DNA from 3 places in the Pseudoalteromonas sp. APC 3250 genome. Region 2 is predicted to be linked to each of the others. Evidence: predicted binding sites of a transcription regulator. Region 2 holds the regulator's gene; each other region holds the start of a gene.
The links. Region 2 encodes sigma-54, which starts transcription at its own class of promoters, with help from an activator protein. Its sites were predicted from a motif close to GTTGGCACGNNNNTNGNNT; they were not measured.

Region 1 (3,284 bases), on a different contig from region 2:
GATTTCTGCGACATCAGTCAGCCTAACCGCACCTTCTTTGGTATTAATAATAATGCCGCTTGAGCCATTAATATTAACACTCTCAATATTTTTGAATGAGGCAATTGGTAAGCTAGAGAATTCGCCATCCGTACTGCCTTCAGCTTTAACATTGTATTCACCAGGAGGAAGTCGTTCACCCGCTTCGTTTTTACCATCCCATGCAAAGCGAACCGCACCTGCAGGCTGCGTGCCTAAATCAATAGTTTTAACTAATTGCCCTGATGCATCTTCAATACGAAGCGTTAAATTGTCTACCGGCTTTTCAGCAACAATCGCTCCCTTTACCTCACCCGACTCATTAAGCTCAAGTGTGTCAGACTCCAGCAGCGCTTGCTTACCAACCAGTGTTGATGCTTGCAATGCTGAATTTGATGTCATCGACGCAGCTAAAGACTCAAAGTTAGAGTTTAAATTTGAGATCCCTTCAGCCATAGTAAAGTTTGTCATTTGTGCAATCATCTGATCGTTATCAGCTGGTTTGCTGGGATCTTGATATGACAACTGCTGTGTTAACAACGAAAAGAAATCTTCTTGGGTTAACGCATCACTCTCTTCTTTTTTTGGCACTTGCTTATCTTGCCAACGTAAAGAGTCCATGTAGGATGAAGAAGTACTAATATCGTTACTCATGAGCTACCCTCAGTTACCGCTGACCTAACAGCAGTGTTTTACTTAACATTTGCTTAGCTGCATCAGCAACTTGAACATTTGTCTGATAAGAGCGAGAAGCAGAAATCATATTTGCCATCTCCTCAACAACATTCACGTTGGGTTTGTAAATATATCCATTTTCATCCGCACTCGGGTGATTTGGGTTATATTCGATTTGTAGTGGTTTATTACTTTCAACCACTCCTAACACTTTTACACCAACGGCAGAGCCCTGTGGGTTGCTTGCTGACGCTGACGCTTTTGTTAGCTCCGCAGCAAATACAGGTTGTCGCGCTCGGTACGTCTCATTTTGTGAAGAGCTAATTGTATTGGCATTAGAGATATTACTTGCCGTGGTATTTAATCGCACGTTTTGCGCGCTCATACCAGAACCAGCAATATCAAACACATTATATAAACTCATAATTAGGCTCCTTGACTACCGAGGGCTTTTTTCAGGCCTTTAAATTTACCATTAAGAAACTGGACACTGGCCTGATACTCCATAGCATTCTGTGTATACAAGTTCCGTTCCACTTGTATATCAACAGAGTTGCCATCACCTGTATCTGTTTGATTTGGCGTACGAAATAGTTCATTACTACCTACACTACGGGTACCACCGGCAATGTGTTTTTCATTGGTTCTTACCATGGTATTGCCGCTTAGTTGGTTGGACTTTGCCGTTTTTAATGCTGAGGCAAAGTCGATATCTTTTGCTTTATAGCCGGGCGTATCAGCATTTGCGATATTAGTAGCGAGCATTTCTGCTCTTTGCGAACGGATCAACATCGCATGCGGATGCACGCCTAATGCTTTATCAAAACTGATAGCCATAACTACCTCCAAAAAATTGACTCAGTACCGATAAAGCAATAAATGAGCCAGCAGTGAAAATAGTGATGATAAAAACAAAAAACGACGCAATAGGCGTCGTTTAGAGGAGGGATAATATATTAATGAAGGTCATTTCTTTTGATAAATGATACCAGGGTTACAACGCACCATATCAAAGTCAGTACTTAAACCAGACATAGACTCCGACGCACCTAAAAATAAATACCCCTTAGGGTTAAGTGCTTGAGAGAATTGTGCAATTATTTTGGCTTTCACCTCAGGTGAAAAGTAAATTAAAACATTACGGCAAAATATAATATCGAACTTACCCATTAAAGCGTACGAATCGAGCAAATTTAAATGCCTAAAGCTCACTTGCTTTTTCAATGAATCAACCACTTGTGCCATACCATTGCCGCTGTCTTTAAAAAACTTTTTACGACGTTCAGCAGAGAGTCCGCGAGCCAATGCCAATGCATCATATTCAGCATGTTTACACATATCAAGCATGGTATTTGATATATCTGTACCAATTATTTGTGCACCCATTTTTAAAACACCAGGGCTGCTGGATTGAAACTCAGCAACCGACATCGCTATTGAGTAGGGTTCTTGTCCTGATGAGCTCGCCGCAGACCATATTTTTAATGGCCTATTTAACGTTTTAAACTCAGGGAATAATCTGGTTTTAAGTAACTCAAACGGATACTGATCTCTAAACCACAATGTCTCATTGGTTGTCATGGCATCAACAACGGCTGCGCGCAACTGGCGCTCATGCACACCGAGAGTTTTACTTACCAATTCAGACAACGATTCAACATTAAATCGAGACATTAATGGTGCCAAACGGCTCTTTACCAAATACTGCTTATTTTCACCTAAAACAATACCGCACTGTTGTTCTAAAAATAAGCGAAATTGATCGTATTCGTTTTGCTGCAAATCTTTATTAGTCAAATCAATAACACCTATGTTTATTAATCACGATGAACCCATTTATTAACGGCTGTTGCAAGCTCGTCTGGGTTAAATTTTGCAATAAAATCATCTGCTCCTACTTTTTCAATCATCGCTTGATTAAAAACACCACTCAATGATGTGTGTAAAATCACATGTAGTGGCGCAAGTTTAGGATTAGCTTTGATTTCTGCAGTCAGCGTGTAACCATCCATTTCTGGCATTTCTACATCAGAAATGAGTAGCCCTACTCGCTCTGTAATATCATTTACGCAATCGAGCTCTGCAATTTCTTTTAATCTTATTAAAGCTTCTTTACCATTTTTAGCCAACTCAGTTGTTACACCTAATGGTTCCAATGCTCGTTTTACTTGATTTCGCGCAACAGCCGAATCATCAGCAATAAATACTATTCTCTCGCCTAAATCTTTTTGTATATTACCTTGCGAGGCAACATCATCGCTCACGGTAGTATTAACTGGGCAGATTTCGTTTAAGATTTTTTCTACGTCGAGTATCTCAACGAGCTCATTTTCAATTTCAGTGACGGCTGTTAAATAAGAATAACGACCCGCTCCTGACGGCGGTGGCATTATTTTTTCCCAGTTCATGTTAACTATACGTTCAACACCACCTACTAAGAATCCTTGCACTGTACGGTTATACTCAGCAATTATTATAAAGCCATCTTCGATGCTTTTTATTGGGCGCCCGCCTACGGCCATAGATAAATCAATCACCGAAATAGTTTGCCCACGAATATGTGCTACGCCACGGATATAAGTGTTAGATTT
Region 2 (3,284 bases):
CATTGAGCTTATCAGCAATCGTGGCTAGCATCTTCAAATGCTGCTGATTATCGCCATCGGGAACAATTAACGCGACAAAAATGTCAACCGGTCGGTTATCAATCGCATCAAAATTAATAGCTGTTTCGCTCACTAAAATCAAAGCAAGGGGCTCTTGAGCTCCACTCATGCGACCATGTGGAATAGCAATGCCTCGGCCAATGCCTGTACTTCCAAGCTTTTCTCTTGCAGTTAATGCATTAAGAATATCTTGTTGTGTTAAATAGGGCAGCTTATTGTGAGCCAATTCACTGATAAATTCTAAAATTCTTTTTTTACTATTAAAAAGGACCGCAGCTTTACTGCAGTCCTGACAGATAAGTGAGCTTAGTTTCATAGTGTTAGTGTCGAGCAAGTTTCTCTTTGTGTTTAATTACTTGACGATCTAGCTTGTCAATGAGCGAGTCTATAGCGGCATACATATCTTGATGCTCAGTAGAGGCAAAAATCTCAGCGCCACTAACATGAACGGTTGCTTCAGCTTTTTGGTTTAGTTTTTCTACATCGAGAATAACGTGCACATTCGTTATGTGATCAGTGTGCCTCTGTAACTTCGAAAATTTACTATTTACGTAGTCTCTAAGCGAGTCGGTAATATCTACATGGCGACCAGTTAAATTCAGTTGCATAAACATTTTCCTCTTTGTTGTACGCCTTAAATCAAACTTTTACGTTGATTAGACGGGGGAATAGCTAGAGATTCGCGATATTTTGCAATGGTTCTCCTCGCTACTTTAATTCCTTGCTCTGCCAATATATCTGCAATTTTACTATCACTCAATGGTTTAGCTGAGTTTTCTGCAGCGATTAATTTTTTAATTAATGCACGTATTGCTGTTGATGAACATTCGCCACCATTTTCAGTACTTACATGGCTTGAAAAGAAATATTTAAGCTCAAAAATGCCACGTGGTGTATGCATGTATTTTTGCGTAGTAACACGCGATATAGTCGACTCATGCATTTCCACCATTTCAGCCACATCGTTAAGCACCATAGGCTTCATAGCCTCAGGACCGTGTTCAAAAAAGGCCTGTTGCTGCTGCACAATACAGTTGGTTACTTTAAGTAGCGTGTCATTTCTACTTTCTAAGCTTTTTATAAACCATTTAGCCTCTTGTAAGTGCGAGCGAATAAACTGGCTATCACCACTTGATTTAACCGTACGCGACATAGCTGCATATTGGCTATTTACTCTGATCTTAGGCATGCTATCTGGGTTTAATTCAACTACCCAACGACCTTTAACTTTTTTAACCGACACATCAGGAATAACGTATTCAGACTCTTCTCTGACAATAGTGTCTGCCGGTTTTGGGCTGAGCGTATGAATCAACGTCATGATTTCTTTAAGCTCATCTTCTTTAAGCTTTGTTTTTTTCATTAACGTGCGATAGTCACGTGCAGCAAGTAAATCAATATGATCGGTTAAGATCATTTTTGTTTCGTTTAAAAAAGGTGTGTCTTTATCAAATTGATTTAGCTGAATACACAAGCACTCTTGTAAACTACGCGCGGCTATTCCCACTGGATCAAATAGTTGAATACGCTTTAGTACCGCTTCTATTTCGTCAAGTTCAACTTCATCTTCGCCGTCGTTTTCTTGGTTAAAGCTTTCTAATATTTCTTCACAGCTAAGGGTTAGAATCCCTGAGTCGTCTACAGCTTCTACAATTGCAATAGCTATCGCTTCATCGGTAGGACTAAACGGCGTCAGTTGAAGTTGCCACATTAAATACTCATGCAGCGTTTCAGTCGAAGAGCCTTGATAAATAGATTCATCTTCTGGCATTGGGCCCGATGAAGAGGCAGGCGCAGCGCTCATATATTCATCCCAAGTAACATCCATAGCCATATCATCGCTAATAGTGTCTTTGGTCATTGCTTCGCCGCTATCTTGCTCATACTCGCTAGGTTTATCGTCAGCTGAGGCACTTAGCGTTAAGTCATCGTTATCGGCTTTTTGTTCGTTTTTACCTGCAGTGTCTTCGCTGTAATCGTGTTCTTCAACTTCAAGCAAGGGGTTGCTATCGAGCGCTTCTTGAATTTCTTGCTGGAGATCCAATGTACTGAGTTGCAATAAGCGAATTGCTTGTTGCAACTGTGGAGTCATTGTAAGTTGCTGGCCCATGCGCAGCTGTAATGATTGCCTCATGTATCTCTAACAATCCTTTTAAATTATTATAATTAATATTAGCAGATGCTTAGTGTAATAACACACATATTAGAGCTTGAACTGCTCGCCTAAATAAACATCGCGTACTGTTTTATCGTTTAATACATATTCTGGAGTGCCTGATGCAATTAACTCTCCATGAGAAACTATGTAGGCTTTTTCACAAACATCAAGAGTTTCGCGTACGTTGTGATCTGTGATAAGTACGCCAATTCCTCGGTTTTTAAGATGCTCTATAATCTTTTTAATATCTAATACTGAGATAGGATCAACCCCCGCAAAGGGTTCGTCTAAAAGGATAAATTTAGGGTTTGCTGCTAACGCGCGAGCAATTTCAACGCGGCGACGTTCACCACCTGATAAAGCCATACCTTGACTATCGCGGATATGCTGAATGCTAAATTCATCAAGTAAATTATTTAAGGTATCTTCGCGTTGTTGTTTATTTAATTCTTTACGTGTTTCTAAGATAGCCATTAAGTTTTGATAAACAGTCAGCTTTCTAAAAATAGACGACTCTTGCGGTAAATAACCAATCCCTAAACGCGCTCGGCTGTGCATCGGTAATAAAGTAATATCTTTATCATCAATTGATATTTTGCCTTTATCGCTAGGCACAAGGCCTACAATCATATAAAAAGTGGTGGTTTTACCTGCACCATTAGGGCCAAGTAACCCCACAATACTGCCAGCTTCAACCTCTAGGCCAACGTTTTTTACAACTTCACGACCTTTGTAGCTTTTAGCTAATAGCTCTGCTTTTAATGTGCTCATGGTTGACCTTTATCATCTTCTTTTTTATTTTCAACAGGGACTAAAATAGTGTGTACACGGTCTGTTGAGTTTTCGTCTTTTTCTGCGCTAATTAACTGCTGCTCGATATCGTAAGTGATACTTTTAGCTGTTATTTTTTGACCTGCTTGAGCAATGCTTGCATCGCCGATTAAGGTTAAAAAACGCAGCGACACATCGTAACGCACTTCATTAGCACTGGCGCTCATTATGGTGCCATCAGCTTGTGTTTCTTCAAAATATGCAGGGCTGCCTGTGGCAATTAATAACTGTTTGT
Region 3 (3,284 bases), on a different contig from region 2:
CGATGGTGATTGAGGGTGACTGGTTAATCATAAAACATTTATACATTGAACGGCGAATGACACCGCTTAATTTGTTTTTAGAAAATGCAGACGAAAAAAGTGCCGCCGATGCCATTGAAGAGTATGGCCAGGCGCTTAAAGAAATGATTGCCGTGAATATTTTCCCTGGCGATATGCTGTTAAAGAACTTTGGTGTAAGTAAGCACAAACGTATTATTTTTTATGATTACGATGAAGTGCAATATTTAACAGACATGAACTTTAGAGCACTACCCAAAGCAAAAAGTTATGATGATTATTTGATGGATGAACAAAGTTACTCGGTTGCTCCGCAAGATGTATTTCCAGAGCAATTATGTACCTTTGTAATGCCTAACCCAACATATAAACAATTTTTAACCAGTACGCACCCAGAACTACTTGATGTGAGCTTTTGGAAACAAGCACAACAAAATATAAAAAATGGAAAGGTGAGTCATATTTATCCCTATCCTACAGCACAGCGTTTTATCCATTACTGGTAAACGTTAAGGACACACAATGAATATAAGTAAAATAGATTTAAATTTACTGGTTTACCTCGATACATTACTGCGCGAATGTAACGTTACTCGTGCTGCTAACCAGCTTAGTATTACTCAACCGGCAATGAGTAATGGACTTAAACGCCTACGTAACCTTTTTAACGATCCTATTTTAGTGCGTACCAGCGATGGTATGGTGCCGACCGAGCGCGCTATTGAGTTACAGCCTGTTATTCGCGGTATTTTGATGACGCTTGAAGAAACGCTAGCACCTAATCGCGAATTTGAAGCTAAACAAAGTAAACGCGTGTTTAGAATTATGGCCAGTGACTATGCAGCCAGTACCATGGCACCGCGTTTATTAGGGAAATTACATGAAGAAGCCCCAGACACCACATTAGATATTTTAACGCCCAGCGATGTAACTTTTCATGATGTAGAAAACGGTAAAGTAGACATGGCAATTAACCGCTTTGAGAACTTACCGCAATCGTTTCATCATAAGCGAATTTGGAAAGATAGCTTTTGCTGTTTAGTAAAATCCGACAACCCTATTATTGAAAACTTTAGCCTAGATAGCTATTTAAAAGCCCGTCATATTTGGGTAAGTAAAACAGGCTTTGGTGTTGGGGTTGGCATGGATCCTAAAGATGTGCAAAAGCTGGGTTGGGTTGACGAAGCGCTCGCACATTTTGGGAAGCATCGAAATATTGCCACCTTTACTCGTAACTACCATGTTGCGATTCATTTAGCGAAAGAAAAAAACCTCGTGGCGACTTTACCTTCAAAAGCGGCCAATATTTATGTAGACGATCCGGGGCTTAAAATACTTGAACCACCCTTTCCAATTCCACCATTTGAACTTGATATGATATGGAGCCCTTTGTTACACAGAGATGCTAGCCATATTTGGTTACGTCAAAAAGTGGCCGAAGTAGCTGAAGAGCTTAAATAACCTTCTTACATGCTTTTATGTAAATTTTGCTTGCTAGCAGCATGTTAGCAAGCTTGCCTAGACCTCTTCACAATAATAAAACCATGAAAAACAATTAGTTAAAAAAATAAAACCGCATTGGAATGCCGCTTGCTTAGTTATCTATGTATTTTAAATTAACAGAGGTCATTATTATGAGCACCCATCATGGACAAGAGATAAATCATATCACCGACATTATCCAAGTAATGAATAGCGGTATCGACTTTTACGAAAAAGCACAAGATAAAGTACAAGATCCTAGCGTAAGTGCATTATTTCAGCGCATGATCGACGCCCGCAAAGTAAGTGTTGAAAGCTTACAACCCTATGCAATTAATCAACAAGGTGCACGTGAAGATGGCTCTTCGTTCGCGGTAGAAGCACGCAGAGCATTTACCGCTTTGCTCAGTACATTTACTAGCGATAACGACCAAACCTACATTAAAGAGCTTGAAGAAGTAGAAGATAAAACCTTAGAAGAAATCAAAACAGCGTTAAAAAAGCCTCAATCACATGATTGTGAAGCAGCGTTATCAAAAGTATTACTTACTATGCAGAGCTGCCATGCTGAAATGAGTAAAATGCAAAAACATTAAGTTTAAAAACGATAAAAGGGCCTTACGGCCCTTTGGTTGTTAAATAACAATAGGAGAGTTATTAATTAAAAGCGGTACTCTGCACCTAAGTAGTAGTAAGCACCGTTGAAGCCAAATGGCGCTGAACGACGTGAGTACTTAAATACACCATCGCTGCTGACAATGGTGTTACCTTGAGCATCTACAATTGTGCCTGAACGTGAATTACCTATGGTGTTTTCATCTGGGTAAACATCAAATAAGTTATTTGCGCCAATATTTACCGATAAGTCATCAGTCACAAAGTAATTTACTTTGATGTCAGTTAAAATTTCAGCACCATAAGTCTGGCGGCCTCCATCTTCCACTGTGTATTCACCAAAGCGATTAAGCGATAGGTTTACGGTCCAGTCGTCGCGACGATAAAGTGCACTTAAGTTAATTCGATCTTCTGGTTGCCATTCTTCAATAATAGAAATTTCTTGATCAGAAAACACATCATCAACTGGCACGGTCTCAAGCCCAGAACCTGCAGGTGTAAATAACGACACCACATCGGTTTCTGTAAAGTTAGCCGCTAAAGTAAAATCAAGTGTGCCGCCTAGACCTTCTGTATTCCATGTAGCTACAAAGTCGATACCTTGCGTTTCTGTGTCAGCCCCATTTAAGAAAAACTGTCCTGCACCAGCACCCGAGCTCAGTAACGCGGCATCAAGGCTGTTTGATAAACCTTTGCCTAAGCGATTACTAATTACGATACGGTCGTCAATATCGATTGAGTAGTAATCAAGCGTTACATTAATATTATCGCTTACATTATAAACAATACCTAAACTGCGGTTTTGAGATTTCTCTTCTGTTAACTTAGGAATACCTAAACTTTGCGCCAGGGTTGAATCGTTTCTAAACGTGCCCACTTCTTCAGCCACTAAATTGCCATTAGGACCAACAACAAACTGCGTGCTGATGTTGTTAAAGTACAACTGCTGCATTGAAGGCGCTCTAAAGCCTGAACTTAATGCACCACGAAGTGAAATATCTTCGGTTAATGACCAGTTACCCGCGAGTTTAAAGTTAACTGTATCGCCAAATCCTTTGTAATTATCGTAACGTAACGCCCCTGAGATAATCACATCTTCAATAACGTAAGCTTCAGCGTCTAAATAAAACGAGATCACATCGCGCGACTCATCAACCGACGATGCTGGC

Region 1: the regulator sigma-54 is predicted to act here: its motif matches at 1,564-1,582, upstream of flgB (flagellar basal body rod protein FlgB).
Region 3: the regulator sigma-54 is predicted to act here: its motif matches at 1,596-1,614, upstream of QL986_RS09395 (PA2169 family four-helix-bundle protein).

What each region holds. Positions count from the first base shown of each region.
Region 1 is NZ_JASDCM010000006.1:237,505-240,788, forward strand. It holds gene QL986_RS09090 (flagellar hook assembly protein FlgD) at 1-672, opposite strand, end outside; gene flgC (flagellar basal body rod protein FlgC) at 686-1,117, opposite strand; gene flgB (flagellar basal body rod protein FlgB) at 1,120-1,530, opposite strand; gene QL986_RS09105 (protein-glutamate O-methyltransferase CheR) at 1,660-2,490, opposite strand; gene QL986_RS09110 (chemotaxis protein) at 2,511-3,284, opposite strand, start outside.
Region 2 is NZ_JASDCM010000005.1:85,524-88,807, reverse strand. It holds gene ptsN (PTS IIA-like nitrogen regulatory protein PtsN) at 1-376, opposite strand, end outside; gene hpf (ribosome hibernation promoting factor) at 381-668, opposite strand; gene QL986_RS07265 (RNA polymerase factor sigma-54) at 695-2,194, opposite strand; gene lptB (LPS export ABC transporter ATP-binding protein) at 2,264-2,989, opposite strand; gene lptA (lipopolysaccharide transport periplasmic protein LptA) at 2,986-3,284, opposite strand, start outside.
Region 3 is NZ_JASDCM010000007.1:57,575-60,858, reverse strand. It holds gene aceK (bifunctional isocitrate dehydrogenase kinase/phosphatase) at 1-524, shown strand, start outside; gene QL986_RS09400 (LysR family transcriptional regulator) at 541-1,479, shown strand; gene QL986_RS09395 (PA2169 family four-helix-bundle protein) at 1,653-2,096, shown strand; gene QL986_RS09390 (TonB-dependent receptor) at 2,162-3,284, opposite strand, start outside.